Regions from separate parts of the Cytobacillus sp. FSL R7-0696 genome, predicted to be linked through region 1. Evidence: riboswitches for the same ligand, from Rfam matches in the RefSeq annotation. Region 1 holds a riboswitch; each other region holds the start of a gene.
The links. Region 1 has a riboswitch for thiamine pyrophosphate ahead of MKX29_RS20750 (YkoF family thiamine/hydroxymethylpyrimidine-binding protein). Riboswitches for the same ligand answer to the same signal wherever they lie in the genome.
Positions count from the first base shown of each region.

Region 2: linked by a shared signal. The riboswitch ahead of MKX29_RS06805 (3-oxoacyl-ACP reductase) and the one ahead of MKX29_RS20750 (YkoF family thiamine/hydroxymethylpyrimidine-binding protein) in region 1 are both predicted to bind thiamine pyrophosphate.
Region 3: linked by a shared signal. The riboswitch ahead of tenA (thiaminase II) and the one ahead of MKX29_RS20750 (YkoF family thiamine/hydroxymethylpyrimidine-binding protein) in region 1 are both predicted to bind thiamine pyrophosphate.
Region 4: linked by a shared signal. The riboswitch ahead of thiT (energy-coupled thiamine transporter ThiT) and the one ahead of MKX29_RS20750 (YkoF family thiamine/hydroxymethylpyrimidine-binding protein) in region 1 are both predicted to bind thiamine pyrophosphate.

Region 1 is NZ_JBBOWA010000001.1:4,052,024-4,060,096, reverse strand. It holds gene MKX29_RS20765 (YhgE/Pip domain-containing protein) at 1-63, opposite strand, end outside; gene MKX29_RS20760 (efflux RND transporter permease subunit) at 50-2,116, opposite strand; gene MKX29_RS20755 (TetR/AcrR family transcriptional regulator) at 2,275-2,844, shown strand; TPP riboswitch at 3,051-3,154, shown strand; gene MKX29_RS20750 (YkoF family thiamine/hydroxymethylpyrimidine-binding protein) at 3,240-3,848, shown strand; gene MKX29_RS20745 (ECF transporter S component) at 3,845-4,456, shown strand; partial or broken gene MKX29_RS24540 (ABC transporter ATP-binding protein) at 4,431-5,108, shown strand; gene MKX29_RS24535 (energy-coupling factor ABC transporter ATP-binding protein) at 5,208-5,996, shown strand; gene MKX29_RS20735 (energy-coupling factor transporter transmembrane component T family protein) at 5,993-6,778, shown strand; gene pdxR (MocR-like pyridoxine biosynthesis transcription factor PdxR) at 6,913-8,073, opposite strand, start outside.
Region 2 is NZ_JBBOWA010000001.1:1,291,816-1,299,888, reverse strand. It holds gene MKX29_RS06810 (glycosyltransferase family 2 protein) at 1-1,327, shown strand, start outside; TPP riboswitch at 1,413-1,514, shown strand; gene MKX29_RS06805 (3-oxoacyl-ACP reductase) at 1,607-2,362, shown strand; gene MKX29_RS06800 (IclR family transcriptional regulator) at 2,581-3,348, opposite strand; gene MKX29_RS06795 (polysaccharide biosynthesis protein) at 3,547-4,542, opposite strand; gene MKX29_RS06790 (glycosyltransferase family 2 protein) at 4,583-5,182, opposite strand; gene MKX29_RS06785 (hypothetical protein) at 5,338-5,658, shown strand; gene MKX29_RS06780 (DUF6176 family protein) at 5,995-6,339, opposite strand; gene phaZ (intracellular short-chain-length polyhydroxyalkanoate depolymerase) at 6,453-7,316, shown strand; gene MKX29_RS06770 (MFS transporter) at 7,368-8,073, opposite strand, start outside.
Region 3 is NZ_JBBOWA010000001.1:3,788,327-3,796,399, forward strand. It holds gene MKX29_RS19480 (AbgT family transporter) at 1-753, shown strand, start outside; gene MKX29_RS19485 (GNAT family N-acetyltransferase) at 965-1,717, shown strand; gene trhA (PAQR family membrane homeostasis protein TrhA) at 1,837-2,472, opposite strand; TPP riboswitch at 2,825-2,934, shown strand; gene tenA (thiaminase II) at 3,058-3,747, shown strand; gene MKX29_RS19500 (MFS transporter) at 4,048-5,328, shown strand; gene MKX29_RS19505 (peptidoglycan D,D-transpeptidase FtsI family protein) at 5,626-7,761, shown strand.
Region 4 is NZ_JBBOWA010000001.1:1,366,949-1,375,021, forward strand. It holds gene MKX29_RS07160 (HelD family protein) at 1-1,329, shown strand, start outside; gene MKX29_RS07165 (phosphotransferase) at 1,673-2,644, shown strand; gene MKX29_RS07170 (M23 family metallopeptidase) at 3,533-4,507, opposite strand; gene MKX29_RS07175 (hypothetical protein) at 4,535-4,777, opposite strand; TPP riboswitch at 4,913-5,017, shown strand; gene thiT (energy-coupled thiamine transporter ThiT) at 5,119-5,697, shown strand; gene MKX29_RS07185 (helix-turn-helix domain-containing protein) at 6,258-6,488, opposite strand; gene MKX29_RS07190 (DUF2975 domain-containing protein) at 6,499-6,975, opposite strand; gene MKX29_RS07195 (serine hydrolase domain-containing protein) at 7,741-8,073, opposite strand, start outside.

The DNA of each region.
Region 1 (8,073 bases):
TATATTCATCACAGGAAAGAAAAATAGGGAAGCAGTGATAAGCATCCATTTAATGATCTTCATGTTTTTCCTCCTTGTTACTAAAGTCCATTTGTAGAGATGTTTTTTGAATCAATTTATCACATAGTAATAATAATGCAGGTAGAAAAAGGATAACGAGTAAAAACGCGAGCAATGCTCCTCTACCTAATAATAATCCAATAGAACCGACGATTGGATTTGAAGAAGTTAGCCATAATATAAATCCGACACTAGATAAAATGGAGGCAGACACGATAATGGAAAATAATTTCTCATCAATTGTTTTTCTCATCGCTTGTTTTGGAGAAAGTTTTCCACGATTATGCTTATAAGTCTCTGTTAATAAAATGGCATAATCGACCGTTGCTGCAAGCTGTACAGTGCTAACGATGAGATAACCAATAAATACTAATGACGTATCGGTAAAATAGGGTATGGCGAGATTAATCCAAACAGAAGATTGTATTGTTAATAATAAGATAATCGGTAATGATAATGATTTGAATGTGACAAGTAACACGAATCCAACCGCGATAACGGTTAAAGTATTTACTAAAGAATTATCTTCTGTAACCGTTGATTTCATATCATAAAGTGCAACACTTTCGCCTAAAGTTAACGCTTGATTACCAAAATACTTAGTACCTATTTCCCTTATCTCTTCTACTAATTGAAAAGGAATATCTCCTTCTGTTCCTGCATCAGTATTAATGATGATTCGACTGTAATTATTGGATAAGAATTGTTCCTTTGCTTCCTCCTCTAAATATTCTTGCGGAATAGTCGAACCAACCATATTCGTGTAGCCAATTACATTTGAGACATGGTCAACCTCTTCAATAGATGCAATCATTTCTTTTTCTTTACCTATTTCATTATTAGGTACCAATAATACTACAGCGGTTGATTCGCCAAATATTTCTTCTACTTTTTGGATGTCTTGCCCTAACCTAGTACTGTCAGGTTGATCCCCCATTCCATAAGTAAATGAGGTTTCTTTTTGTGCTAAAAAGCTAGGTATAACGAGAAGTAAGACGAAAATCAAGACCGGAAACCTTAACTTTAATGTTTTTTTTCCAATACCTTTAAAATTTGGTATTAATGATTTGTGCTGTGTTTTTTCAATCCAATGATGGAATAATAATGTAAGTGCTGGAAGGAATACCATCACACTTATAAAACTTAAAATTATTCCTTTAACAAGGTTTAAACCTAGGTCTGATCCAATCTCAAAATCCATAAACAATAATGCAATAAATCCAAATAGAGTTGTAGATGCGCTCGAGGCAATGACACTAAACGATTCTTTCATAGCTAGTTTCATAGCTTCATTTGGCTCATGCCCTCGTTTACGATAATCTTGAAAACTATGTAATAAAAAGATAGCGTAATCCAAGGAAACAGCTAACTGCAAAATTGGTGCGACTGATTGTGTCACAAAGGACACTTCTCCTATAAAAACATTACTCCCTAAATTAATAATTACCGATACACCGATAGCCGTTAAGAACAAGAGCGGTTCGACCCAAGAGTTTGTCGAGAGAACTAGTATAATGATAATAATGGGAATAAGTATCCCTGCAGCGAGTAACGTTTCTTGCCCTGTCATTTTCTGCTGCGTAGCTGTATTTGCAGCTTCGCCAATAAGTGATCCCTTCTCACCAATTATTTGATATATATCTTCTGTTGCTTCGACCTCTTTGCCACTCTCAATGGTGACAGAATAAAGAGCGTGATTATTTTTGTAGTAATTTTCTATTGTGCCTTGGTCTCCGGTTTCTATTGGTGTTCTTATGTCCATCGCATCATCTAACCACATCACATCAGTTACACCTTGAACCTTATTTAATTTCTCTTTGATAACGAGCGCTTCTTGGATTGTTACATTCTCAACCATTACGCTTGTATTTGGAATGCCACTAGTAAACTCCTCTTCCATCACTTCTAAAGCAACGGTAGATTCAGCTTCTGCTGGGATATAATCTTTCATATTATAATTAACATTCACAAACAGAAAGCCAATAGCAGAAAGCACTGATAACAAAAAGAAAATGATTGTTACAGATTTTTTATAACGAATAATAAACTCAATCATTATTGGTTTCCCCACTTCTTGATGTTGAAATTCTTTTACAGTAACATTATACATACCACTGTGTTAGATAAACAACAAACAGTTGTGTAAAAAATGTTTAACATCCAACATTTAAGCGTACTTTGTTGGATTTCTTTAAAAAAGTGAGGGTTTGTATGATGAACAAAAAATTGGATCGTCGGAAACAATATACTCGTATGGTGTTAAAGGAAAGTTTAATGGAATTATTAAGAGAAAAAGTAATCTCCTCCATTACCATTAAAGAATTATGTCAAAAAGCAGATATCAATCGTTCTACTTTTTATAGTCATTATCGTGATCAATTTGATTTACTCCAGCATATTGAAGATGAGATTTTGTTAGAATTACAAGTCACTTTAAAACAGTACAACCATAATGAGACAAATGAAACTTTTGCAATGACAAAGTATTTATTAGATTATGTTTATAAACGTAGTGCCGATTTTCTTGTTTTATTTAGTGACCATGGTAACAAAGCTTTTCAAACGAGAGTAATTGATACTGCACAATCAATCATTATTAATAGTTTAAAGGAAGAACAGCAGGTCATAAATCTAGATAAATCAAAATATATGATTTACTTTGTAATTAGTGGATGTATTTATGTAATTGAAAAATGGTTAATGAACGGGATGAAAGAATCTCCGGAAGAAATGACAACCATTATTACTGAAATAAGTAATCGGGTTATTCTTCATTCTAAATAGGATGCGAATATATCAACATTCTTCACATCAATATTTTATTCACCTCTACTCTATTGGAATTTAAGTTGTCTCCCCTACTCATTTGCATCATTTTACGTATCAATTAATATATTGTATTTATCGCTACTACATTATCAATTGACAAGTATTGGTTTACAGATAATGATTTTTTGCTTATGATAGGATAGACGAACAAATAAATATATCGAATGCGCTAGGGGAGCTATATTTAATGGCTGAGAAGGCAAGTGCCTGACCCTTATAACCCGATCTAGATAATACTAGCGTGGGGAAGTGCAGTTGGTCAGTGTATTCTCTTTTTTTCTGCATAGCCAAACTGCATTCCATCGGGGTGCAGTTTTTTTGTTCAAAAAATGTTAAAAGGAGATTTTTATATGAATCAATTATGTGGAACAAGTAGTATCGTAGGTTGTCAGTTTACGCTTTCTGCAATGAGTGAGAGGTATGTGGACATCATCTTATTTGCCCTTAAAGAAGTGAACATGTCAAAGGTGTGGGCTGAAACTGATGATGTATCTACTTGTATCCGTGGTAAGCAAATTCATGTTTTTGATGTAGTGAGGGCAATCTTTTTACACGCAGCTAAAACAGGAGAACACATCGCTATGAGTGGTACCTTTTCGATTGGTTGTCCAGGAGATTCAGCAGCAGATGTATACATGGACGAAACTGACATTGCCTTGAACAAGGACTATACAAAAGAAATAGACCAGCTTGCAGGTTGTAAATTTGCCCTCTATCCCTTAGGGAGGGAAGATTATATGGAAAAAATTTATGAGCAAATTGATTGGTCCAAGGAGACTGAAGTAAACGTAAGCCATAGCCATTATGCCACAAGGCTTGATGGCAAGGTGAATGATATTTTTAACTTGTTACAGAACGTTTTCGATCAGACCAAGCAAGATGTATCTCATGTGACAATGACATTCACATTATCAGCTAACAGCCCTACTGGAAAAGCTAAAGAAGTGAAAGTCTCATGACAAAATCATGGCGTCTAAAAGATATTGTTCTCATGTCAGTCCTGGGTGTAGTATTTGGCTTTATTTATTTAGGTTTTTTTGGGGTCGGTAAAGTTCTTGTTGCCATCCTTACCCCGTTTGGATTTGGACCCATTGGTTATGAATTGATTTATGGCATATGGTTTATTGTATCAATAATAGCTGCTTACATTATCAGAAAGCCAGGCGTTGCTTTTACAGCAGAAACCATTGCTGCTATTACCGAAGTACTTGTCGGCTCAACATCTGGACCCACTTTAATTCTTTCAGGGATGGTGCAAGGGTTAGGGGCGGAAATCGCTTTTGCACTGACAAAATGGAAAAATTACCAACCTCGAATTCTCGTTTTCTCAGGTGTTAGCGCAGCATTTATTAGTTTTCCTTACCATTTCTTTGTATCAGGTTTTCATGCCTATGAATCCTGGCTTATTATGACAATGTTTGTTATACGTCTCTTAAGTGGAGCCATCATTGCTGGTTATTTAGGAAAAATGTTAGCGGATCAACTAGCGAAAACTGGTGTGTTAAATGGGTACCCGATTGGGAAGGAGGTAATAGCAAGGCATGAAAAATCATCAACCAATTTTTGAACTAGACTCTTTCTCATTTTCCTTTGATAAACACGATGAACCTTCTGTAGATAATGTAAGCTGTAAGTTATATGCAGAGGAAGTGACTTTATTACTTGGAGCAAGTGGTTCTGGCAAAAGTACACTTACACTATGTTTAAATGGTCTATATCCTGAGGCGATTGATGGTTTTACTTCAGGGGACCTTTTATATAAAGGGAGAAATATCTCCTCCTACCCTAAAGGAGTAATAAACCAAGAAATAGGCATTGTCTTTCAAGATCCAGAAAGTCAGTTTTGCATGGTTCGTGTAGAAGATGAATTAGCATTTGTGTTAGAAAACTTGTCTATTCCCAGATGCCAAATGAAACAAAGAATAGAACATGTGCTAGATATTGTAGGATTATCACAATATATGAAACATAACATTCACCATCTTTCAGGAGGACAAAAACAAAAGGTTGCGCTAGCTTCTATCCTTTTAATGGACCCTCAATATTTAATTTTAGATGAACCTACAGCAAATTTAGATCCGATATCTAGCCTCGAGTTTATCGAGACAATTATTAAGATTCAAAAACAACAAAGATTTGGTTTGCTTGTAATTGAACACGAAATCGATGACTGGGAACCATACGCTCATCGGTTGGTTGCGCTTAATAACAAAGGAGAATTACTTTTAGATAGTACGCCGAAGGAAGGTTTTCAAAATCATTTACATAAGTTGACGAAGAATCGTATAAGAGTACCTAAAAGGTATGAAAATAGAAAAATGCCTATTCGACCATCAAGTGAGAAAGAAAGTACAAAAGTAATCGTCAATCTTAAAGATATACAATTCAACTATAAAAATAAGCAAATCCTAAATGAACTTTCCTTTTCAATCAAAAAAGGGGACTTTTGCGCAATAGTTGGCGAAAATGGTGCTGGTAAATCTACGTTATTACAGTTAATAGCCAAATTAATTAAGCCCGTCTCAGGCTCAATCGATTTTTTAAACACTCCATTAAGTAATTGGTATGAAAACGAATTGTATAAGAATATGGGCTATGTATTTCAAAATCCTGAGCATCAATTTATTAACCAAACTGTATACGATGAAGTGTGTTTTGGTATCAAGCTACGTGGCTATTCTAGAGTAGAAACAGAAAGAATGGCTCATCATTTATTAACCGACTTTGATCTCTTATCTGATAAGTGGAAAAACCCATTTTCATTAAGTGGTGGCCAAAAAAGAAGGCTGAGTGTAGCAACAATGTTACATTCCAAACCAGATTTACTTCTATTCGATGAACCAACATTTGGACAAGATGCCTATACGACCTCTCAATTTATGCGTATAGTCACGCACCTAAATGATAAAGGGGTAACCATCGTTTTCGTTACACATGACATGGATTTAGTTGATTCATACTGTAATAATGTCTTGGTCATGCAACAAGGAAAGATCGTTTATGATGGTACACCTAAAGCACTTTGGCGAAAAACTGAGCTTCTAGAAAAAGCCAGATTAAGGATACCTTACCGCTTACGGTTGATCAATGAAGAGATGACAATATGATACACTCATTAAATCCAACCATGAAAGCTATTACGGTTATCTTACCTGCCATTCTGTTGAGCTTTTCCTTTGATATTATTACACCAGCGATTATGTTTATTTATATCCTGATACTTACCTTTTTCTTCAGTAAACTGAACATAAAGAAATGGTTGTTTTACTTTATACCGATGTCCTTTTTTGCGCTCGGATTAGCTTGGATGACAATGCTATATACGGATGATAAGTACGCAACTGGTCCTATTGTTTTTTCGTTCTATTCTTTTGATATCAGGATGGGTAGCATTATAGTTAGTATGAGTTTAGCACTAAGGTCATTGTGTTTTATAGGGTTATCTTTACTCTTTGCTTTTACAACTGATCCAACAAAGTTTATGTTAAGTTTAATGCAGCAAGTTCGCCTTTCACCTAAGTTAACTTATGGTATTTTGGCTGGGTATCGCTTTGTTCCAACCTTCAAACACGAATTAGACTTGTTAAAGAAAGCTCATCGTATTCGGGGCCTTGGTCGTGCGAAAGGATGGAGAAATCGCGTGGAACATATGAGACAATATTTTATTCCCCTATTAGCTGGTGCCATTCGGAAGGCTGAAAGAGTCGCAATTGCAATGGAATCAAAAGGTTTTACAGGGTCAAAAGATCGAACCTATTATACTGTAATGAAAATCAAGGCCACTGATTACCTATTTATTATCATCATGCTTATCATTTTAATAATCGCCTATTACGTCTCTTATCGATTGGGCACCCTTAACATATTTGGCCATCGGATTATGCCCTAACTTTACTTCCTTCAATCTTTCTAAGTAATATTAACAACGAACAAGTTCAGTTATATGATTAAGAATTTGTTCGTTGTTGATTAACTTATTGTACTTGTTTGTAATTATTTCTTCTTAAGTCAAGCAAGATATATCTAATCAATATCATCCATTCCCCATGCTTTGAACAATGCCTTCAAGCTGTGTTTCAATTGTTCTTCACGAATACCTGCAAAGCCTAATATGATTTGCGGTTCTTTATCCTCTCTTCTAATTATGGAGTAATTAGATAATGGATAAATTTTCAAGCGCTCTCTTTTTGCGCGTGCTACGAGTTCGCTTTCATTCATTCCGTTCTTGACAATCAATACGACATGTAATCCAGAGCTTTCTCCCATAACTTCTAATTGCGGAAAGGACTTGAGTACGTTTAGAACTATTTCTACCTTTCTTCTATAAACTTTTTTCATCCGGTTTAAATGCTTTTCAAACTCTCCGTCTTTCATAAATCCACTTAAGGCATTTTGGTCTATTCTCGAAACCGTGCAATGATAAAAAGATAATTTTTCTTTATAAGATTTAACAAGGGGTTTCGGCAAAACCATATAACTAATGCGCAATGATGGAATAAAAGATTTAGAAAAAGAGCCTAAATAAATAACCTTTTCCCCTCTGTCCATGCTTTGCAGAGACGGTATCGTTTTTCCGTTATAGCGAAACTCGCTGTCATAATCATCTTCAATAATGTAGCGATCATTCTTCTCTGCTGCCCAATTCAACAATTGTTGTCTTCGTTGAATCGGTAAAACGGTTCCATAAGGGAAATGGTGTGAAGGCGTCGTATACAGGATATCTATAGGCGATTTTTTTATGGCGTGGATGTCGACTCCTTGTCTATCCACTAACAGTGGATACACTTCATATCCGTAATTATGTAGTATCTTCATCATTAAATGGTAGCCTGGGTCTTCCACCCCATAGACCGTATTTTTATCAAACAGAAAAATCAGCTGTTGTAAAAGAACTTCTACACCTGCGCCAATTACAATTTGTTCTGGCTTGCAAGTTACACCACGGGAATGATATAAGTACTGCGCAATTTCCTGCCTTAAATCAAGTTCCCCTTGGTTTTCACCAAGCAGTAATGAGGACTGATGAACAGGTTCAATATGTTGTTTCACATACTTTCGCCATTTATCAAATGGAAAGTGAACTGTATCAATTTGGCTCGGGTGAAAATCATAAATGGCTGTTTGTTCCTTAGGATAAACACCAACTGTTGAACTTTCATTCTTCATTTTACTTTCGATATATTC
Region 2 (8,073 bases), 2.8 Mb from region 1:
AGATAGTATCTATATTCGCACCGACTTTACACATTTCTGGAATGATGCTCTCATCTGGAAGGTTGCTCGCTTCAAAGATATGCTTATTGAGCAGGCAAAATTTGAAGAATTTGATTATTTGTTTTTAGTTGACTCTGATTTGCTTTTACACCCGGATACCCTTCATACACTTATTTCCACGAAAAAAGAAATTGTTTCAGAGGTATTTTGGACGGCTTGGCAAGAGGGGACAATTCCTTATCCGCAAGTGTGGTTAACAGATGAATATACCCACTGGAGACAGGCGGATGAAGGTGTTATAACTAACGAAGAAAAGGCCGTTCAAACCGAGGCCTTTATTCAACAGTTACAAACTCCAGGTGTTTATGAAGTAGGAGGATTAGGTGCGTGCACGCTAATTAGCAGGAAGGCTTTGTTAGCAGGTGTTCATTTTAGTAAAATTAAAAATCTCAGTTTTTGGGGAGAAGATCGACATTTTTGTGTGAGAGCTGTGGCATTAGGACTGGATCTACATGTAGACACACATCTGCCAGCTTATCATATTTATCGTTCTTCTGACCTTACAGGCATACCCGCATTTAAAGAAAAATGTCAGTATGCGTATAGCGAACTACCTATTTATCCAGAAAAAGCAGAAAGCCATCAAATTCGCTTATCGATGATTGTGAAGAATGAAGAAGGTCGTTATTTACAAACGATGTTAAAGAAAGTAAAGCCATTTATCGATGAAGCTGTGATTATAGATGATGCTAGTACTGATCAGACTATATCGATTTTCTTGCAAGAACTAAAAGGTATGCCAATTAAATTGGTCAAGAATGCAAGCTCCCAGTTTGCCAATGAAGTGGAACTAAGAAAACAACAGTGGTTAGAAGCAACGAATGGTTTTTTAGGTTGGGTATTAAATCTTGATGCAGATGAATGGTTTGAGGAGAGTTTTATTGATTATATTGATGACTTTGTTAAACAGGATACTATCGACCTGTACTGTTTTAGACTGTATGATATGTGGGATGAAGACCATTATCGTGAAGATGAATACTGGCAAGCACATTTCTTATACCGTCCATTTCTAGCAAGAGTTGAATCAACCTTTCAGCCTGTCTGGAAAGAAACACCTCAACATTGTGGGAGATTTCCAGAAAACATCTTCCAACTTACCCACAGTTTATCCACAATACGAGTCAAGCATTTAGGCTGGGCAAAAGAAAAAGATCGATTAGAAAAGTATGAGAGATATAAGCTGCTTGACCCGAATAGCCTATACGGTAATGAGAAACAATATGAATCGATTTTAGATAAGAATCCCCGTTTAAAACAATGGTGAGAAACATAAAGGAAATGGTCAATTAAGAACTGAACTTCGATTCATAGCTAGGAAACTATTTGTATGCTAAACTAAAAATAATTAAAAATTGTTGCAGGGGGACTCAGAAAATGAGTTGAGAAGGTTAAAACCTGACCCTTAGAACCTGTTCGTTAAGACGATCGTAGGGAGCATCTTCCAACTATATGCATACGTATGGTAGGCTCTCCATTTTCGGGGAGCCTTTTGTTTTGTTTTCCTGAACATTTTTAATTACATCTATTGAAAAGAGGGAATAGCGTGAGAGAAGAAGTCGTGTTAGTAACAGGAGCAAGTCGTGGATTAGGAGCTACAATTGCTCAGAAGTTCGGTAAGGAGGGCTACAAGGTAGTCGTTAATTATTATAATAATAAAGAAAAAGCCGATGCAGTAGTTGAACAAATCGGGCAAGATCGTGCATTGGCTATCCAAGCTGATGTCAGAGATCAACAAGCAGTAAAAGCAATGGTAGCAGACACAATTGCTCATTTTGGCCGCTTGGATATCGTTGTCAATAATGCATTAGTTCAATTTAAATTTGATCCTGTGGCACAGGCGAAAGTAGAGGAATTATCTTGGGCTAGCTACCAAACCCAGTTTGAAGGCGCGATAAAAGCAAGCTTAAATGTTGTTCAATCTGCTCTTCCGGCTCTAAAGGATTCACAGCAAGCCCGTGTGATTGGTATTGGCACGAATCTTTACCAGAACCCAGTCGTTGCCTACCATGAATATACAACAGCCAAAGCGGCATTAATTGGCTTTACACGCAATATGGCCAAAGAGATCGGACAGTATGATATTAATGTGAATATGGTTTCCGGTGGATTATTAGAAACAACGGATGCAAGTGCTGTCACTACCCCTGAGGTATTTGCGATTGTGGCTGATAACTCTGCTATCCGCCGTGTGACAAAACCAGAAGACGTAGCAGAAGCCGTTGTTTTCTTAGCCTCTCCAGGCGCTAAAGCGATTACGGGACAAAATCTAGTCGTTGATCATGGATTGACGATGAACTAAGATAAAAAAGGTCGTCATCTTTGTTTATGGCGGCCTTTTTCAATGAATGGATTTATTTTGTAGGTCGATAAATCAGTAAAGAGCTTATATCAGCAAATGTGAGACTAAGTCGAAGCTAAATTCCAATTTATTCGCAGAAAAGAATGTTTTTAAAAATTTAACTTAATTTTCTCGCTAGTATTTTATTCTTCTAGATGTTAAAACGGTTGATTGAACGCTCAATCAGTATTGTTCAATTTTTTCCCTTGTTTATATCGATAGCCAAACATAGACGATGCTTGTAAGTGAAACTTCAGCAGTTGCTTGCTCATCGAATCCTTTGCTTCCTTAGGCATCTTTTCGTTAAATCCAACAACTGTCACTGCACCGAGTAATTGATTTTGGTAGTCTAGCAAAGGGACGGAAGCAGAAGAAATTGATGGAATTAAAGGTTCGGTAGCGAAGGAGATTTTCGATTGTTGAATCATTTGCCATTCTGCGTTATCGATCGCATCCCCGTTTCCAAGCCAATCTTTTGTCAGTACTGGGTTTAAGAAACTTAAGAAAATCTTCCCCGCGGCAGATGTTGGTGGCAAGCTTCCGCCTAGTTGTGTACCAATATGAAGTGGTTCATTCGAATGACAAATCTTTGTCGTAATTGGTCCGTTGTTTGTCCATAATGAAAACGAAACGGTGCAGGAAGTAAGCGAAGAAAGTTCCTGCATATAAGGAGTGATTGCATCGGCAATATCACGACTACCAAAGGCGGCTGTACCATATTGAATCAATTTGCTGCCAAGATAATACAGGTTTGTCCCTTTTTCACGATAGAGCATGTTCAATTGTGTAAGTGTATTTAGATATTTATATAAATTACTTTTGGTAATACCGGTTTCTTCTTGAATGGTTGAGAATTTCATTGGGGTATCTTTTTGATAGATTAGTTCGATGATAGAAATGCCTATTTGCAAGGATTGTATCATCGTACTACTTTTTTGTATTTCCATGTATGTAACTCCTCATTATGCTAGTCATGTTGAATCCTAATTTATCAGAAACTACATTAAACAACAACCTCCCTTTAGAGGGTTGGTAGGATATCCCTATAAACTCAGTATATATAAGAATAGTTAGTGAGTTGGCGATTTATTAACATAGTCAATGAAGGCGCTCAACTCACGAAAAATAGGGAGCGGTCAAATATATTAATTTAACCTTTTCCATTTTTTTAGCTCTTTCTGAACATAGGATAATGATTGTAGTTTTTCTTTTAGTTCAGCTACAGAGAGACGATACGTATTATTGGAGTGATATTCTTCTACAGAGTTTGTATCAGTTTCTATTCTGGTATCTCGAGGAATGCGATAGAAGCCTTCAAGATCAATGGCTTTCGCTGCTTCTTCTTTTGTTAGTAAAACTTCATAGAGCTTTTCTCCCGGCCGTGTGCCAATTAATTCTAAAGGAAAGTTAACGTGAAAAAGTTCTTTAATCGCTTGTGCTAAATCTGTAATATAGGCAGCAGGCGATTTTTGTACCATAATATCCCCATTACAAGCATTCTCAAAAGCGTACAATACGAGTTCGACAGCCTCATCTAAACTCATCATAAAACGGGTCATTAAAGGATGCGTAACAGTTAGCGGCTTTCCTTCCTTTACTTGTTCTATGAGAAGCGGAATGATGGACCCCCTTGATGCCATGACATTTCCGTATCTTGTGCCACATATAATGGTACCACGAGCGTTAGCTTGTCTCGATTTAGCGATAAATGTCTTTTCCATTAAAGCTTTAGACATACCCATTGCATTAATTGGGTAGGCTGCTTTGTCCGTTGATAGGCAGACAATTTTCTTTACTCCTGCTTGTATGCCTGCACTTAATACATGATCGGTGCCAAGAATATTCGTTTTCACTGCTTCTAGTGGATGTGACTCACATGAGGGTACTTGTTTTAAGGCTGCTGCATGAAAAATGTAATCAACCCCGTCCACAGCTGGTAATAAAGTACTCATATCCCGAACATCGCCGAGGATATAAGAGATTCTTCCATCTGCGTACTGTTTTTGCATGTCGTCTTGTTTTTTTTCATCACGAGAAAAGATACGTATTTCTTTTATTTCACTATGCAAAAAACGTTCTAACACCACATGACCAAACGAGCCGGTTCCACCTGTAATTAATAGCGTTTTATTTTTAAACATAAGTATGGAACGCACCTTTCTGTCATTTACCACAGTGGGTTTACTTTAATCCAAAATAGTATAAATAATATTCGGAGTTTATTCGTGGATAGTTATACCAGTAAGCGATAATCCCTGTTATGTGTACTGAAGGGTTTTGGTCTAAGAGAGCTTGATGAAAATCACAGTCCCCCGCCATATCCGTTCTTTCAGAAAATCTGGCCTCTCCCACACAGCTTCTCTTAATGATCCTAAATTGCCCACACCACTCACGATAATTTTCTTCCGTTGCTTGAAAGAGCTGGCCATCCTTTGTCACCATGCTGTAATAATAAATGTCGTACTCACCATCTATTTTAGCGAGTACTTCGCGAATGGTTGGTAAATAAATATCATCGCTATCAATGATGGCAATATAATCTCCAGTTGCAGCTTCGATACAACGATTATACGAATAGCTAGCGCCACGATTTTCCCCATTTTCTAAGATTTTTAGTTGAGGGTACTGTTGTTGATATTCTTTTAACATCGCTAATGTTTGATCGGTTGAGCCGTCATCACAAACAATGATTTCATCGGCATATTCTTTTGGAATGCTGTCAAGCATCGAGCGAACCCATTGTTCACTGTTATAAACTGGGGATAAAAAGCTGAATTTCATGACTTTTCCTCACTTTATTAAGCATGATTTTAGGGCAGGTGTTATATCGTTTAGTGTATGCGCCTAATCAAAAGTGGTGAATTTAGGACATAGAAAAGAAAATATTTACAAAAAAATGCTATTAGTGTAATATTACACTTAAAAGGGGTGAGGGAATGTTTATGGTGAGTTTACCGCTATGGTTTTGGCTATTGTATTATCTCTTTTTGTTTATTTCATTTATGATGGCGTTAAGAATGGTATGGAGGAAACAAAGTAGAAAAACAGCATTATTTGTCATCTTTTTTGTTCTAACAATCCCTTTTATTTCTATATTCAACGCCATTGGTCGCGGTGAAGAAATGAATGAAGGGGAGTTTTTCCTTCATGAGCTTTCTGATGGGGCACTATGGGCGTTGTATAGTGTTTTCGGTTATCTTGTTTTATTGTGGTTTTGGTGGAAGGCTATCATATTGTCTGTAAAAAGAAGGGGATGAACACTGACATGAAGATGTTTTTTCGCGTTTTATTTCCCTCTATATGTATTTTTATATTTACGTGGATATGTTCATTTTTTCCGTTTAGCAAAATCTTATTATTAGGGATTTATGTCCTTTTTCCGCTAGCTTTTATTATCCAAGGTATGATTTGCGCGCGTTTAAAAAAGCAGATGATCATAGGCTTTATCTTTTCATCCGCTGCGATAATAATTCCGGTTTCGTATTGGTTTGAGGTAGGTAGTATGGTGAATGCTGTTATATTATATACCGTATTAGGGCTCATTTCGTTCTTCTTATATGGACGGAAGGTGAAAAGGGCTTAGTCTATTTAAGCTAAGTCATCTTTGCTCTGATTTTCTCTGGGATCATAACGACTTCGGTAGTTAAATTAACGGGTTTGTAGGTTTCATCTATACAATCTTGCCAATATTGGAGATGTTTTTTATCTACCCAGTGTGTGGATTCAGTCACTTCAATCCCGCCCCTACCTTGTACAGAATACCAGTAAAGATATTCATCTTCGTTTTGTACTTCGCGAAAAATCGTTTCAATATACATTTTTTCTCCTTCAAGTGTGAGGAGTACTTCTTTCATATGATGATTAAGGAATTGTAACCATTCGTCTACAGCTTTTGTTTTTCCTTTTTTAACCTTAAAACGTGTGAGTTCAACGTTCATACAATCTCTCCTTTTTATTAGAATGTTTATGTAATATTTTAACATAAAAAGGAATAAAGATAGCTTTAATCGAATAGTATGAGAGGCTTAAAGGAGAAAGTAGGGGTGTTTAAATGGAATGCAGGTTAAGTAATGGTGAAGTGTATGATTATCTGAAAAAGGATGGGGGAGAGAAGGTTCTACTTCTCATTCATGGCAATTATGCCTCAGCGAATCATTGGGACGTATTTTTAGAGAAAATACCTTCAAAGTATACGGTCTATGCTCCGGATTTAAGAGGTTATGGCCGATCTACTTACAATCAGCCAATAGAGGATTTTAAGACATTCGCTTATGATTTGAAATTATTTTGTGATCATTTTTCTTTAAATAAAATAACAATCATCGGTTGGTCAAATGGAGGTGGTATTGCGATGCAATTTGCAGCAATGTATCCAAACCTTGTAGAAAAAATGGTTTTGCTCGCCTCCATGCCAGCCGGTGGATATCCAGCCTATGATGAAAACAATAAGCGTTATCAAACAAGAGAAGCAATAGAAAAAGATCCAATGTTAAATAGGTTGGTAGAAGCACAGAAGATGAAAGAGTTTGCTTTTTTTACCGAAGCGATAGAACAGTTGATGTTTGTTAAAGGCAGGCAGGCATTAGGAGAACGGTTTGAAGGATATATAGAAGCAGCAATACAACAAAGGAATATGATGGATGTTGCACATGCAGCTAATGTGTTTAATATAACTGATATTGATAATGATGCAGCTGCGGGAACAGGAGAAATAAACCATATTCAAGCAGAGACTTTTCTTTTGTGGGGTAATAAGGATGTCTTAACTACAAGGGAAATGACGACTACATTACTAGAGAATTTGAAGAGAGCTGGCGTTAATGTCATTTTTAGAGAATTAGATGCAGGCCATGCGTTCGTTATAGAAGAAGTTGATGAAGTGATAAGGGAATTAGAAAGCTTTTTCCAAAGATAAGTAGGCAAAAGAAAAGAGCCAAAATATATGGCTCTTTTCTTTACATCCTCGTTAATTAGCAACTTTTATCGTTTCATTCTCTTTTACCACAGTAGCTTCAGGCTTATAGGCCCGTTTAATTGGGACGAGCGCTAAGGCAATGGCAGCAATCAACCCTGGAATGGCAAATGCGATAAAGTTCATATGAATAGGAAGAGCGGCCGTCAATAAGAATCCGCCGAGAAGTGGCCCGAGCATGCCTCCAAATCTCCCAATTCCTGAAGCCATTCCTAATGCTGTGGATCGGATATTAGGAGGATAATATTGAGAGACATAGGCTTGTACAAGGTTTTGGGCACCGATTGTACTAGCACCAGCTATAGCAACGAGTAAATAAATGAATAATTCACTGCCACCAAATCCAAGTAATGTTAAGCTCACTGCACCAAGTGCATATAAGGGCACGAGCATTTTCTTTGAACCGTATTTATCACAGAGCCAGCCAATAATGAGTGTCCCAACAATGGCTCCACCTTGTAGCGTAATAAGGAAGGCTAGGCTTGAATTTAAGGCATAACCCGCTTCAATCATTAAGTTCGGTAACCAAGTATTTAGGCCGTAAACCATTAATAAGCACATGAAAAACGCAATCCAGAACATGACGGTACTTAGACCGCGGTTGTTTTTGAATAGTCCGACAACAGGAACTTTGTTTTCCTCTTGGACTTGTAGGAAGAACTCTGTTTTTTCATCCATCTTTTGTGCAGGGTTTACTTTA
Region 3 (8,073 bases), 260 kb from region 1:
TTAGAGTCAAAGGCTTTAAAAAATAGTGTCCTAGCAGGTGTAATTTATTTAATTGTGTTATTCACAGCACTTTTTTGGCCAAATTCGCCTTTAAGGAATGAAGAAGGTGGTATTATACCTTCAACATTTTTAAGTGGAATTATTCCGATCATACTATTATTCTTTATTGTAATGGGTACCGCATATGGGGTAACTGTTAAGAAGATTCAAAAATCTACTGACATACCAAAGTTTATGGGTTCAGCAATGAAAGATATGTCCGGTTATATTGTGTTGATTTTCGCAGCTTCTCAATTTATTGCTTATTTTAACTGGAGTAATTTAGGGACTTTAATTGCAGTAAGAGGAGCGGATTTACTTACCTCATTAAATTTGACTGGTTGGTTTGTTATTATTCTATTTGTATTTTTTACAGCGGGATTAAATTTATTAATATTTAGTGGCTCTGCACAATGGGCGCTGCAAGCACCAATCTTTGTCCCAATGTTTATGTTATTAGGTTTTAACCCGGCTTTTGTACAAGTAGCCTATAGAATTGCTGATTCTTCTACTAATGTCATAACTCCTTTGAATCCGTATATATTAATTATTCTTGCCTATATGAAAGAATATGATAAAAAGGCAGGCTTAGGGACATTAATTTCAATGATGTTACCATACTCAATCGCCTTCCTTTTTACATGGGTCATCTTGCTTGTATTATTTGGTTTACTTGGTATTCCGTTTGGTCCAGGGGTGGGAATGTTTCTCTAATATTTTATTAATGCTAAATGATTAAAGTAGAATGACTCTCGCTTTCTGAGTGAGAGTCATTTTGTCTTTTGCATAAAAATCTTATTAGGATAAGTATAAAAGAAGCTATAATTGTTAATATAGACATGTTATTTTGGAGTTCAAATCAGTTATTCTTTTAATATTTTGTCTTACTATTACCCAAAAATTTAGTAAGAGGGTGGGTTTATTAATGGTTAGTTTCAGAGATATACACGATGATGGTAATTTAATAGCAGAGAAAGCCAACTTTGAACACTATGGCACAAAACAGTTCTATTTTAAATATGATGCAAACTTTATTCAATTTAAAATAAATCCTAGTTTGCAAGTATTTCAACTGGCACAGAGGTATTTAGAAGACTATCAGAAAGAGCATAAACAAGAACATTTGAAGTTTTATTTACCAGCAGACGAAATGATTCAAGAGGATGTTTTATTATACCTTTATCAACAATTTTATACGATCGGGTGTCAGGAGTTATATGAAATTAAACCTCTTCAATTTATCTATAAAGATAGAAAGAACGAAATCGTGGTTGAGGAAGTGACAAATGATAATTTACGAGAATATCTACTATTGCAGAGAAACTTTGATCAAGATTATGGTGAGGAATATGTGAATCTTAATAGAAGCATGCATTCCTATCATTATAATGCAAAAGATACGTTACAGTTACTCGCATATGATCATGGTGTGCCAGCAGGTTCATTACAAGTATTTTTTAATAAGTGTACGTGTACAGCTGAAATTGATAATGTAGGTGTGTTACCAGCTCACCGATTAAAGGGGATTGCTGCAAGTTTGCAATATGAAGTAATGAAACGATTTAGCAATCATAGGGTTATACTTGTAGCCGACAGCAATGACACGCCAAAGGATATGTATCGCAAACAAGGGTATAAAAAAGTGAGTTTTCGCTATGAAGTAATGAAGTTATTATAAGTAGTAGTTTTTTTAGATTAAACACGTATTGTCATAAAAACTCAACAAACGGATATTAATAAATCTGCAGGCGGTGAGAGTAGCCATCTGCAGATCATTTATAAAGAAGTAAATTTTGATCATGGTAGAAGCGAGAGAACAGCAAAAAAATGCATAATCGAACCAGCGAGAATAAAAACATGCCACAATGCGTGATGGTACTTAAATCCTCTCCATACATAAAATATTGAACCAGCAGTGTATAGTACGCCACCGATAATGAGGAAAATCATTCCTTGTTTGGGTAAGTGTGTAACCAAGGGCTCCCAGGCAAATATAATTAGCCAGCCCATCAAAACATATAGTAATGTCGAGAAGACTAAAAACTTTTTAACAAAAAAACATTTGAAAACCGTACCAGCAATCGCTAGCCCCCAAACAAGACCAAATAAAGTCCATCCTAAGGGTCCTTTAACTGTTATAAATAGAAACGGTGTGAACGTTCCAGCAATAAAAAAGTAAATGGAAGAATGATCGAGAATCTCAAATACATCCTTTGCTTTTCCAGCAGGTAAACTATGTAGCAAAGTTGATGAGAAATATAAAATAACCATCGTTGTACCAAAAAGAACAAAGCTGACAATATGCCAAGCTGTTCCATATAAGGATGAGAAAACAGTTAAAATGACCAGAGCCGCAATACTTAATAGCGCACCAATTCCGTGTACGATCGCGTTGGCGATTTCTTCTCCCTTTGAAAAAATATGTGTTTCCAAGTAGTATTCACCCATTCTTTATCCAAAATCATAATTCTAGTATAAACATATTTTACGCTGATAAAAAGTCGAAAGCTTTCATTATAAAGAAAAACTTCACCGAACGAAAAGGGGGAAGGGTCTGGTCTAACGGCAGAGAGTTTAAATGCTTGGAGAATATTTGGTGTTATCCATCCTTGAGTCAATGCCAATTTAAGCCGCGGTATTACGTCAGTTGAAGCATTCATCCAACTTGTTTCATAATGGTTACTGAAAGAGAAGCTCGACATTGCTTATTTACTAAACTTGCAGTTTCCATTTAGGTTGACATTTATTGATAAGATGATAACATAACTTTGAAAGCATAATTGAATAAATCCACTAGGGGTGCCTTTAAAAGGCTGAGATTAAAGTGTAATAACTTTAAGACTCTTAGAACCTGATCTGGTTGATACCAGCGTAGGGAAGTGGCGTATATAAATTTAGTTAACATTATAACTATAACTAAATGAATAATGTATACAGTAACCACTTTCTTATAGGAAGTGGTTTTTCGCTTTTCTGGATTTTTTATGCTCGATAAAAAAAAGAGAAGAGGTAGAAATGATGACAACAAAAGAAACGTTTACACAATCGTTAAGGAAAGAAGTACATGATATATGGGAAGCGAATTTTGAACACCCTTTCGTTAAAGGAATTGCTAAGGGAGATTTACCAATTGAGTGTTTCCGCTTTTATGTGTTACAAGATTCTTACTATTTATCACATTTTGCTCGTGTGCAAGCAATCGCTGCTTCTAAAGCAGAGAATTTATATATGACCTCAAGAATGGCCTCGCATGCGCAAGGTACCTATGAAGCTGAACTAGGGTTACATAACAAATTTATGGAGGTATTAAAAGTTTCTGAAGAAGAGTTAAACCAGTTTAAACCCGCTCCTACTGCCTATGCATATACATCCCATTTATATCGTGTAGCAGAGACAGGCACAGTTGGCGAGGTCATCGCTAGTTTGCTTCCGTGTTATTGGATTTATTATGATATTGGGCAGAGCTTTAAAGGGGCAAAACCAAAAGAAGAAATCTATCGTACCTGGATTGATACATACGGTGGAGAATGGTTTGTTAAACTTGTACTGGAACAAATTCATCATCTTGATCGGCTTGCTGAAATGGCATCTGAAACAGAAAAAGAAAAAATGAAAATGGCATTTACCATTAGCTGTCAATATGAATTAGCTTTTTGGGAAATGGCTTATACCCAAGAAAAGTGGCTAAGTGATAAAACATATGCATAAAACTTCATAAATGAAAGCAGGAATAGTGTTAACAGAATAAGGTTAGTTCATACTAACTCAATTCTGTTAACATCATACCCTTTATAATCGTTGTAGTATCAGGTTTGTTTATGGAATAAAGACAATTTGCCGTATCGGATTTTCCTAAAAAGAAGTTCGGACTTCAAAAACTACTCATCTAGTCAATAGAAATGACTTCTACTTCTCCACCCTCATAGACATATAAACTTCCTATATATATATAATGACAATAAGCGTATAATGAGAGACGAATGTTAAATTGAGGAAGGCGTTTTAAAAATGAATAAACAACAAAGTAAGTACAGATGGGTTGTATTTGGTGTTTTACTTTTAGCCTATTTATTTATGGTTAGTCAAAGAACAGCACCTGGTTTAATTACTGATCAATTAATGGAAGAATTTCATTTAACTGCAGCAACGATTGGGCTGATAACGAGTATTCAATTTTTTGCTTATGCTGGATTGCAAATTCCCATCGGATTATTCTCTGATAGATTTGGTCCCAATGTATTTCTAGTCGCTGGAACACTGCTAAACGGGCTAGGTACCATCCTGTATAGTTCGGTAGATAATAGTTATATGCTCATCTTTGCTAGGTTATTATGTGGAATTGGCGATGCTACTATATGGGTCAATTTAGTTCTTGTATTGAGCATTTGGTTCAAGCAGCAGGAGTTTTCGATGCTAGTGGGATTTGCCGGAATGACCGGAAGTTTAGGATTCTTATTAGCAACAGTTCCTTTTAGTTCGACCATTTCTCTATTAGGGTGGCGACTTCCATTTTTAATTGTTGGCATTGTAATATTCACCCTTGGTATGGGGCTTTATGTTGTTTTAATAAAATATCCTAAGAAGAAATTTCAAATGGAAGAAGAAAAAAATCAAAAAGAAACAAATGAACCGTTATTAGTCATCATAAGAAGATTACTTGTCAATCGCCAAGCTTGGGCGACATTCCTTTGTCACTTTGGTGTAGTGGGCACATATATCGGCTTTATTGGCTCTTGGGCAGTTCCCTATGGTATGGACATTTACGGTTTATCACGATCAAGTGCAAGTGAAGTAATTATGTACGGCTTATTTGGTGCCATTATCGGAGCACCATTAACAACCTATCTATCTACTTTTTTTGACAGAGTCAAAGCACCGTATGTCATTGTGCAGATGCTGTCGGTTTCTGCTTGGATCACTTTAGTATTGATGGGTGGAGAGCCACCATATTTATTATTCATTCTTTTATTCGTAATCATAGGTTATGCAAATGGTGCCAGTGCTCTAACCTTTACAGTTGTTAGACAGTCCTTTCATATAAAGGAAGTGGGGCTTATTTCCGGTTTCGCTAATACGGGAGGCTTTCTTAGCGCAGTGTTGCTGCCAGCAATTTTTGGAAAAGTATTGGACCATTTTGCTAATTTTGACGTTATAACCGCTTATCAATATGGACTTTATATTCCTTTAAGCTTTGCGATTATTGGGTTAATTGGAGTATTCATGTTATATGAGCCAACAGTATATCGTCAAAAACTTAAAATGAGTCAAATGAAAAAATCGGTTGGTTAACAATCGATTTTTTTATTTAGCTAATAAAAAATGAAGAACAATCATCACTTAAAAGGCAGTCGAGTGGATACCTGATTTGTTCACCATCTATCGTCTTTAGAGAAATGTTACTGAAAGTGTAAAATTGATCTTTTTTTATCAAATATTTCTTCATAACAATTGAAAAAATTGGATATTTGTTGTAAGATAGTTTATATTATTAATCTAATTTTAATAGATAACATATTTGTGAAATATAATAGTTACATATAGTAATAATTAAGAACATTCATACTTTGATGATTGGTTGTGTTGATGATGGCGGGAGAACAGAGAAGAAAAAAAAGAAATAAAAAAATGGTTTTTCGGATTAATTTAATGTTTTTTGCAGTATTTATACTCTTTTCGATTCTAATCTTCCGCTTAGGTATTGTTCAAATTGTTTACGGAGAGAATTATAAAAAAGAGATTGAACGGGAAGTGGAGGTGCCAGTAGCAAGCACGGCACCTAGGGGGCAGATCTATGATAGTAAAGGAAGACTGGTTGTAGGGAATAAACCCCAATTAGCCATAAGTTATACTCGCTCCCAATCTACAACACAAGAAGAAATGATTCAGACATCAGAGCTTTTAGCGAAGATGATTAAAAAAGACACGGAAGAAGACTTGAAGGCGATTACTGAAAGAGATAAACAAGACTTTTGGATAATAAAGTATCCGAATGAAGCAGCAGAAAAAGTATCGGATAAAGAAAAAGATAAATTGCTAGCAAGTGATATGTCATCAAAAGAAGTAGATGACGAAATATATAAACGAACGCGGGAACGAATAACAGAAGAAGAACTGAATGCTTTTAAGAAGGATGAACTAGAAGTTTTAGCGATATTTCGAGAAATGGCAAGTAGTCGAATGTTGACACCTCATTTTATAAAGAACAAAAATGTCAATGAAGATGAATTTGCTCTTGTTAGTGAGAATCTTCATCTATTACCTGGCATTGATACAACGGTAGACTGGGAACGTTATAATGCTTTGAAAGACGAAGACGGCGAAGTGACATTAAGTTCTGTACTTGGAAATGTTTCAAGTTCAAAAGAGGGCTTACCTAGTGAAATGCTCGAATATTATCAATCTAAAGGTTATAGTCGTAATGATCGTGTCGGCAAGAGTTATTTAGAATTGCAATACGAGTCTGTTTTACAAGGGCAAAAGAAAATCATGAAAAATTACACAGATAAAACAGGTGAAGTAACAAAGCAAGATGTGGTAAGAGAAGGACAAGCAGGAAAAGACCTTGTCTTAACAACTGACATCGAATTCCAACAAGAGGTAGAAAAAATTATTGAAAAGCATGTTCGAAGTCTGAGGGGAAGTAATTACTTTTTAGATCGTGGCTTCGTTTCAGCGATGAACCCACAAACAGGTGAGGTTCTCGCAATGGCTGGCAAACAATTTGTCAAAGATGAAAAAACAGGTGAAACAGAAGTCATGGATTACGCCTTAGGTAATATGACAAGTCAATATTCAATGGGTTCCACTATAAAAGGCGCAACAGTGTTAGCAGGTTACCAAGAAGGGGTAATCTCACCTTGGAGTGTTTTGGTGGATAGACCTTTGTATTTTGACGGAACACAACCTAAACGATCTTGGAATACGGCAGGATTTGGTGCCATTAATGATCTAACGGCCCTTAGGAAATCGTCAAATGTTTATATGTTTTTAATAGCGATGAGAATTGGTGGGCAACAAGAATACATTCCGCGAGGTAAACTTCGTATTGATAAAGATGAAGGTATTAGAAAGTTACGATATAATTTTCACCAGTTCGGTCTTGGGGTGAAAACGGGTATCGACTTACCAGGTGAAGTAACAGGACAATCACCCATTCCTCCTAATGGAGGGAATACGCTTGATTTTGCCATTGGACAATTCGATACTTATAGTCCGCTACAATTGGCACAATATGTATCAACGATAGCAAATGGTGGTTACCGTATGCAACCACAGATTGTGAAGGAAATTCGTGAACCGAATCTCGAGAATAATCAACTTGGTGCGGTTTATCAATCCATTGAGCCAAATGTTTTGAATAAAATTACGATGAAGGATGCATGGATTGAACATGTACAGGATGGGTTTATCCAAGTAGTCAACCATCCGCAGGGAACAGCAAATAGTGGGATTACAAATAAAAAGTACAAGATTGCAGGTAAAACAGGAACAGCCCAAGCTTACTACGGGGGGCCGCTTAAGGTGCAATCAAATCCGGATACTTGGAATTTAACCTTTGTCGGTTACGCGCCGTATGATAACCCTGAAATTGCCATTTCAGTCGTCATTCCATGGTTGTCTTCAGATAAATCCAAGATTAACCTTCATATTGCTGATGAGGTATTTGATGCTTATTTTAAAATGAAGACTAAACAAAAAGACGAAGAAAATGAAGAACTTTAAATAAAAAAGAATAGAGCTTTTGATGTACACCCCGAAAGTCTAACACTCGGGGTGTTTTTTATGGTGAATGATGATGGCGCTATTAAGCAAAAAATTGTTATTCTCTCTTGCTAGGGAAGGTGATTACGCTTCCTTAGCAAAGGTAGTTGGAATCCGTAGTAAAACGATTGTAAGATAATGGGTGTGTGCTTTAAAAAGAGAGGGTGGTTCCCTTAGAAGGACTAACAAAACAAGTCATTCTATTCAATTTAAGGTAAATGTCCTACACTAGAAATTTAAACCAGGAGAATCTTTTGACACAGTTGGTTTTTA
Region 4 (8,073 bases), 2.7 Mb from region 1:
GAAAAGTTATCGTCTGATCAGATCACAATCATATCACCGAATAAAATATTTGCTGATTTTATAGCAAATGTTTTGCCGGAATTGGGTGAAGACCCAGTTCATGAACAGACATTTGATGATATTGCCACAGCACTTCTTCCAAAGAATATAAAAGCTGAATCTTTATACGAACAAACCAAAAGGATCATAGAAGAACCTCATTCTAAGTATACGCTTCGAGTAAAACTAAAATCTTCATTAGCTTTTTTTAAGCAATTGAGTAATTATATAAAGAATATTGATTCAAACATCTTTCAACCAGATGAAAATATGCATTTTGGAGAAACTATCATAACAAAGGAATACCTTATATCAAGATTTCAAAGTTATAATAAACTCCCTGTAAAACAACGGTTGGATGAATTATCCAATGATGTCTTAGACATTATAAAGGCGAGTAAGGCAGCAGAAATTAAAAAAATCCCTTCAAAAATTGAATTAAAAAAGCGACTTAGCAGCTATTTAAAATTTAGTGATGCCCAATCTATTTATATACACTTTTTTAACGTGATCAATAATTGTGATGCATTAAATTGGAGTAAAGAAAGACTAGAATATCAAGATGTCTTTCCATATATATATTGTATCTACTATTTTGAGGGTATCCAGTCTTTTGACTTAGTTAAGCATTTAGTTATTGATGAAATGCAAGATTACAGTCCCGTTCATTACGCTGTGATAAATAAATTATTTAGGTGTAAGAAAACAATCTTAGGTGATTTTGGTCAAATGTTGAATCCTTTTAGTTTAAATTCCGATAAATCATTCAGTAACATATTTGATAGCATGGAATTTGTAGAATTGATAAAAAGCTATCGATCGTCTTATGAAATTATCGAGTTTGCGAAGCAATTTATGCCGGATTACTCCATCGAAGCAATTGATCGCCATGGAGAAAAACCAGAAATTATAGCGTATACAAACCAGCATTCTTTGATTGTTGAATTACAAAGATTGATCAGCCAGTTCCAAAATAACTCGTTTAATCGTTTAGGTATCTGTAAAAGCGAAGCACAAGTAAATCAATTATATGATGAACTAAAACAGTTTTTTACACTTAATAAACTAAGTGATACCAGTGAAACATTTGAGCAAGGGATAACCGTAACAACAATCCAATTAGCTAAAGGATTGGAATTTGATGAGGTAATCATTCCTTTTGCAAATGCTGATATATATAAGTCGAAATTTGACAAAGGCTTATTGTATATCGCAGTAACTAGAGCGATGCATAAGTTGACTGTACTGCACAAGAAAAACGAATTAACTCCTTTAATGAAAGACGTGTAAAAACTACCCCATTCTAAAAAAGATTGGGGTTTTCTCTTTTTATCAATCAATTGTCACTATTCTCCCCCTTTAGCAACTAACTAGAAGAAATTCCCTTTATTTAAAGAAATAAAGTAACTATCAACCAACCAGAGCAGACTAATATAAAAACTATAACTATGTGTAAAGAAACTATCTAGAGGAAATAACTTAGTTATTACCGTTTTGTTTTACTTGATATTACTCTATATGCTTTATAGAATATTAATCAGATTAATGAAGGAGGATTTTTGTTTGAATAACTTATGTTTAAGTCTGGTTCATAGCTTTTCTCAAAAATAATTCATCGAGGAGAGTGTAATTAATGAACTTTTATATAATGAAAGATATACTGAACGAACAGTTCGATTTAAAAATTACTCACATGACACAACTTACCGATCATAATATATCTGCAACCTATTATTTAAATACAGCTAAAGGAAGTTACGTTCTAAAACGTATTCCTTCCTATATTCAAGATACCGAAATAGAAGGCAAATTGGTTAAGTACCTTTACGAAAACGAAATTCCTGTAGCACAAGTTATTAAATCTAATCAAGGAACTTATTCATTCTCCATAAACGGGGAAAAATACCACTTACAAGAATATATAGATGGGGAAATTTATGACTTAAATAATGGAACTGACTGGTTTAAGGATGTATCCGCTCAAAATTTAGGAAAAATTCAACATGTATTATCTCAAACCCCCAAATTAAAAACAGGAATGATTAATAAAGAATTGTTTACTAACGGTCAAATTATTAAGGCAAAAAAATCCTACCTCAGGACTTTTAAAAAAGCACAACAGTCAAACGATACGACAACTATGAAAGATATTATTAACCGATTAGAGTATCTAGATACAATTAATAACTATACGTTTGATTATTCTAAGTTTACATGTACTAATTCGCATGGAGATTATTATACTTCTCAAATCATATGTAAGGAAACAAAATTGTATACAATTGATTGGACAGACGCCTGTCATTTACCTGCATGTTGGGAAGTAATGATGTCTTTCGCTTATGCGGACCCTGTTGCTAAGAGTGGAAAAATTGAATCTAATGCTTTTAAACGTTATATAGATAACTATTCAAAATGGTTTACCTTGACTAAGTACGATTTGTTCCATATGCCGTATCTGTATTTCTTTCAGCTAGCTGTCAGTAATTTTTACGAACCATATGGAAAGTTACCAAAAGAATATTTAAAAATTGCTAGGCTGACAACAAAGCAGTTAGCATGGCTAAATAAGAATGTTGATTCTTTAGCCATGAAGTTAGTTTAAAAAACGCAATCTTTTGTCTTGTCCCTGTCAAGTAGACAACATAAAAAGCTGAACAGTGAACGTGTGTCGATATTCAATCGGCGCACGTTTATTTAGTTTCATATGACTACGTTTAGAATGATCATTACCTAGAGCTTATTCTACTTTTGTTTAACACTTATTCAGTTTTGAGTGTGGAGAGGTTCTATAATTATATGAAAAAAACAAGTTGCCTTAGGGTTTATACGAATCGGGTCCTAGCTTTAAGATTGGTAAAGGTATTTTGCCAAGCGTTATCGCACAATTACAAGCAACTCATGATCAATTATCTTATCATGTAACAATTGGCAATACCGAATAAGTAATTGATAGTGGCAGGCACCCTAAGAAGTAGACATCGGCTTGTGGAAGGGCAAACCTATGCGAAAGAGTTGTTCAGGCCCCCTTTGCAGAAGATTGCTTATTGACCTTCTGTTCACCCACATATGGAAAGGCATTTTCATTCGATAGAGGATTTATATGACCAAGAGTAGGGCATGAAAAAGGCACCTGATTGAATTACATCAAATTAGCGTCAAATCGACGTTCATCAGCTCTACACAAGGTATAAAGAGGAATGTAAAAAGTAGCTTAGACGCTCCTTATTTTCCGAGGTAACTATAAAAGATGAGTTGACATACGGCCTGTAGAAGCTGGAAGGCTTTAAGAAAAACATTCCTTCTCTTATGTGTTGATCAAAGGAACGAACTTGAATCACAGTATCCAGTTATTAGTTGATACGTTAAAAAACCGCACTGAGACTTACGAAAAGAGCATTATCAAACCACTTTTTTTGCGATTTAAATAAATGGTTGATTGAATTGCGGGCAAGGAGGCCTGCACAAGCGACCTCCATTTAACTGTATTTCTCTATTTAAAAAGCTGGATAATTGCTCTGGGAACGGCAAAAACATAGTCTGCTATTGTCATCGTATTTTCAACCTTGTCGAACTTCTCTTCGAATCGATTAAGATATTTTGTTAAATGATTTGTTACGATTTCTCCTTGAATCGGTTCTACACCATTTTTAAAACGAATGCGAACTGATTTTCCTTTATGAAGATCTTCTGAATCCATGATTTGAAAATGGATATGCGCTTCAGAAGAGTTACCCGAGTTCCCACATTTGCCAAGTAATTGTTTTTGAAGAACTTCCTCTCCTTCTTGGACAATGATACTGTCTTTTTTAAAATGAGCAATCATACTATATTCCTTATGCGCATGCTCTATCACAATATAGTTGCCTGGGGGGTGTTCTTCATCCATCTGCCCTGGAATATTATCATCGAGACCATCAACCACTTTTATTACTTTGCCATTTTGAGGGGCGATAACTTCCTCTGCAAATGCGTAATAACTCTCATTTTTTTCAGGTCTACCATTATATGTAGAGCCATCCTTCACCTTTAATAGATCATACGCGTACCTTTGATGTTCATATACGTAATGGTAATTAATAAATTCATTTGTGCCACCCCAGAAAACAAACCAATCATCCATCACTGGCATAATGTATTCATTCTTTGTATAAATCTTATCTGTTTCTGGAAAGACAAAGTAGGGTTTCAAATAGAAACTGACAATTGTATATTTATCATCGAAACCAACCACAACTGCTTTTGCTTTTGAGTTATCTACCCATACGAACTGACCAATGCCTAAGACATCCGTCCGTGACGTAAGATGATAACTACGCACACCTTCATTAAAAGCTGCGCTCATCTCAATAAATGCCGATAATGAAACCATTCCTTGAAACACTTTTGAAGTTGCTTCATAAATTGTTTTAAAATCTTCTCTTAACCAATGATCTATAAACCTATCAGGATCCATTGACCCGACCATTCCATCTACCCCCTAGGTTTCTATTCTTTATATAGAAGAGAAAATCAAACGATTCTCAAGAAATATTTTGCAGTTAATAGTTAAAAAACCACCAATAGTTACTTTAATTCGACTTGAATCTTCTAACTTTCCTTCCAAATCTCCTCTTATAGCAAGTCCTAAATTTTCATCCTGTAATTCGCCATTTACATATAGCTTTTCACCATTAATCCAGTAATTCTCAACTAGTATATGATCTCCCTGATGGTTCACTTCAAAAACCTTCTTCATGTAAATCACTCCTCGTTTATTTTTACGACTAACTCGGGAATAAGTTTCACAAATAATCTGTTTTTCTCTTACCAAAAAAAAGATTCTTGAATTATGATGAAAGTCATAGTATATTCTAACCGAGGATAAATTTAATATTTCCACAAGGGGAGCCTAATATGGCTGAGAGTGAGCGAGTTCGTTCTGACCCTAAGAACCTGTTAGATAATGCTAGCGTAGGGATCGTGGTTTTGGATATGAGCAATACTAGGCATCCATCACCGCCTATGTATTGCTTTTTTTCATAAAAAAGTAATACAGGTTTACTCGTTCGCTTCTCTTTTCGGAGAAGGAGGAAAAACATGAAACAAAATAAAACACTTTTTATGGTGGAAATTGCTATATTTGCAGCTTTGGCATTATTACTTGATTTCTTATCGGGCTTACTGATGGGGAGATTTTGGCCACAAGGTGGGTCCATCTCACTTGCTATGGTACCGGTTTTCTTAATGGCCTTTCGTTGGGGTATTAAAGGTGGCGTCTTAACGGGCTTATTATTAGGAGGACTACAAATCTTAACAGGAGCTGTTCCTTTTCATTTCGCCTCATGGATCATTGACTATTTCGTAGCCTTTGCTGTTGTCGGACTCGCAGGCATCTATATGAAAAAAGTTGTACAAAATTATCAAGACGGCCAATTTGGCAAAGCAAACATGTATGTTATTAGTGGCGTTTTCTTAGGAAGTTTCTTACGCTTTTTATGCCATTATTTATCAGGCATTATCCTATTTGGTGCCTATGCTCCGGCAGATCAACCTGTCGCACTTTACTCACTCGTATATAACGGAACATATATGCTACCTACCTTTATCGTATGTGCCTTAGTCGTTGTCATGCTTTACACAACAGCCAATAAGGTCCTTCTGAAAAAAGCATATTAATCATCTAAAGGCTCTGGGGGAAACTCAGGGCCTTTTTTTAAGATAACTTTTTGGGAGATTTTCGCACGATGATGGAACTGAGGAATCAGGGTGGCATGTACATCGCCATGATATTCAGTAAGATAACCATGCAATCGACTCTTCACAATACTTCCAAAATGAAAGCGTCAAAAGCAGCTAGGCAAACCTCCATCATCTCTTCTATTTTCTGGCCGGCCATGATGATCCGAAGAAGACCATGATTTATACAACGCCGAATCTGCAGGAAGTTGGCAACCGACTCGATAGTTTATATCACGAAGTAGATTGAGTGTGATAGGAGAAATTTTATTAATATCGAATATAAAGGAAACGCAAACGAAATGAGCTAATGATACACATCATTAGCTCATTTGAATTCCCCTTTATGCCGATATAAGAGTGCCTCTTCATGATTCCTCTCAATCGAAATAACAGAAATTTTAATGCTGTAGAAATTGGGCTTTTTAATATTGTAATTTCTTAACGTTGTAAAATCGCATTTTCCTGACGCTACCCCGATTATGGAATAAATTTATTTTCTATACTTTATTATTCTTGAGTTCTTCGTCGCTTTTGTACTCCAATATGTCGCCTGGCTGACATTCCAAAGCCTTACAAATGGATTCTAAAGTGGATAACCGAATCGCTTTTGCCTTTCCATTTTTCAAAATAGAAAGATTAGCCATCGTGATTCCAACCCTCTCCGAAAGTTCTGTGACGCTCATTTTCCTTTTCGCCAACATCACATCGATATTAATTATAATCGCCAATTCCTTCACCTCAGACCGTTAAATCATTTTCTGATTTTATATTTATCGCTTCTTGTAAAAGCCTTTCCAGAACTGCAGCGAATACTGCAATTACCATCGAAGCAAAGATAGGGACCATTCCGATTATTGCACCACCTGGGGCATCGTCTACTTGAGCTAACATAAAAACGAATGGCAAAATTGCCACATATAAGATACTGAATATGGTTGCACAGAGTTTTATATGCTTCAAAGCTTTTACGGAAATTTGCGAAAAAGCTTGATTCTTGTCAATATAACTTAAAAGCTTAAAAGCTTTATAAAGTGCAATGTAAAAGGGAATTGCCGATAAATACATTCCGATTACAATGGGATATAACATATAGGCATAATCTGGATTTGCCGGATTATTAGGTAACCAAATCAACCCAATTATACCCAAGGAAAAAACGGGAGTACCAATAAAGAAAACGGCTATTTTTAAAAAGAGTGTTGAACCACGTTTCATAAAAAGCACCTCACTTATTTATTTCTATTTGATTTTAATATAAAATTTATCGTTTCACAATATTTTTTTGTTCCTAATCATTATTAATTTGTTGTTATAATCTTTGAATTTTAGACAAATATAAAAAAGCATTCCTTATTACAAAGAAATGCTTTAACTATTGGATTTATAAATCGTTCAACAAATTAGAAAGTATCTCATTTTCGAACATTCAATTATCTTCATTATTATACTTTTGTTCATTTAAAAAAGAGCAGTAAAGCGAACCTCATGTAATAATACACCTTGCAATACAAACCTTTCTTGACAAAGAAATATACAGCGCCCATACATTCTAGTAAACATAACGTCTCATTTATCGGGAATTCCAAAAAGCTAGAACCCTTGTGGGAACTGGCTTTTCGTTTGCGCTTTTGTTAGCCATGAAATATACATGCCAACAAACAGTGATAAAGCACGAATTGTTCTTTATAAAAAATGAATGAAAATATGTATAAAATCCTCGCACATCTCTCTCATTTAATGTGTTATTTTTACACAAAACGGAATATTGTATGTGTAGTTTGAAATAGAGCTTGAGCAAAAACACTTCGTAAATCCTTATTTTACGGTAAAAAAGAAGAATTCATTTTGAAGAAAGATTAATCAAAATGGATTCTTCTATACCAATTTTAAGGTTGTTTTTTATAAAAGAGTTTGATCATTTTCTGCCTGTGTTACTCCACAAACGTGCCCTTTAACTGAATATAAGAAGTCGCATTTCTTTCATTTAATTTTACTCAATTGGTTTATTACTTTCATTAACATAAATTTGACACCTTTTCTTTCATAAGAAAAGTCATTAAAAGTACCAATTAAATAGGTATCCATCTTAGGGTGATAAAATAAATAGGCTCCTGTGGCACCTGCATGTCCCCAGACATTAAATATTTTCGGCATGAGTAGTGGAACTGATTTAAACTGCATAATTCCATACCCATACTCAATTCCTACCCCATACTTTGCTTTATCATTCATCATTTTCTCAAGCGTTTCCTTTTTCAATAATTGATAGGATACTAACGCTTTCATAAATTTCAACATATCTTCTCCAGTAGA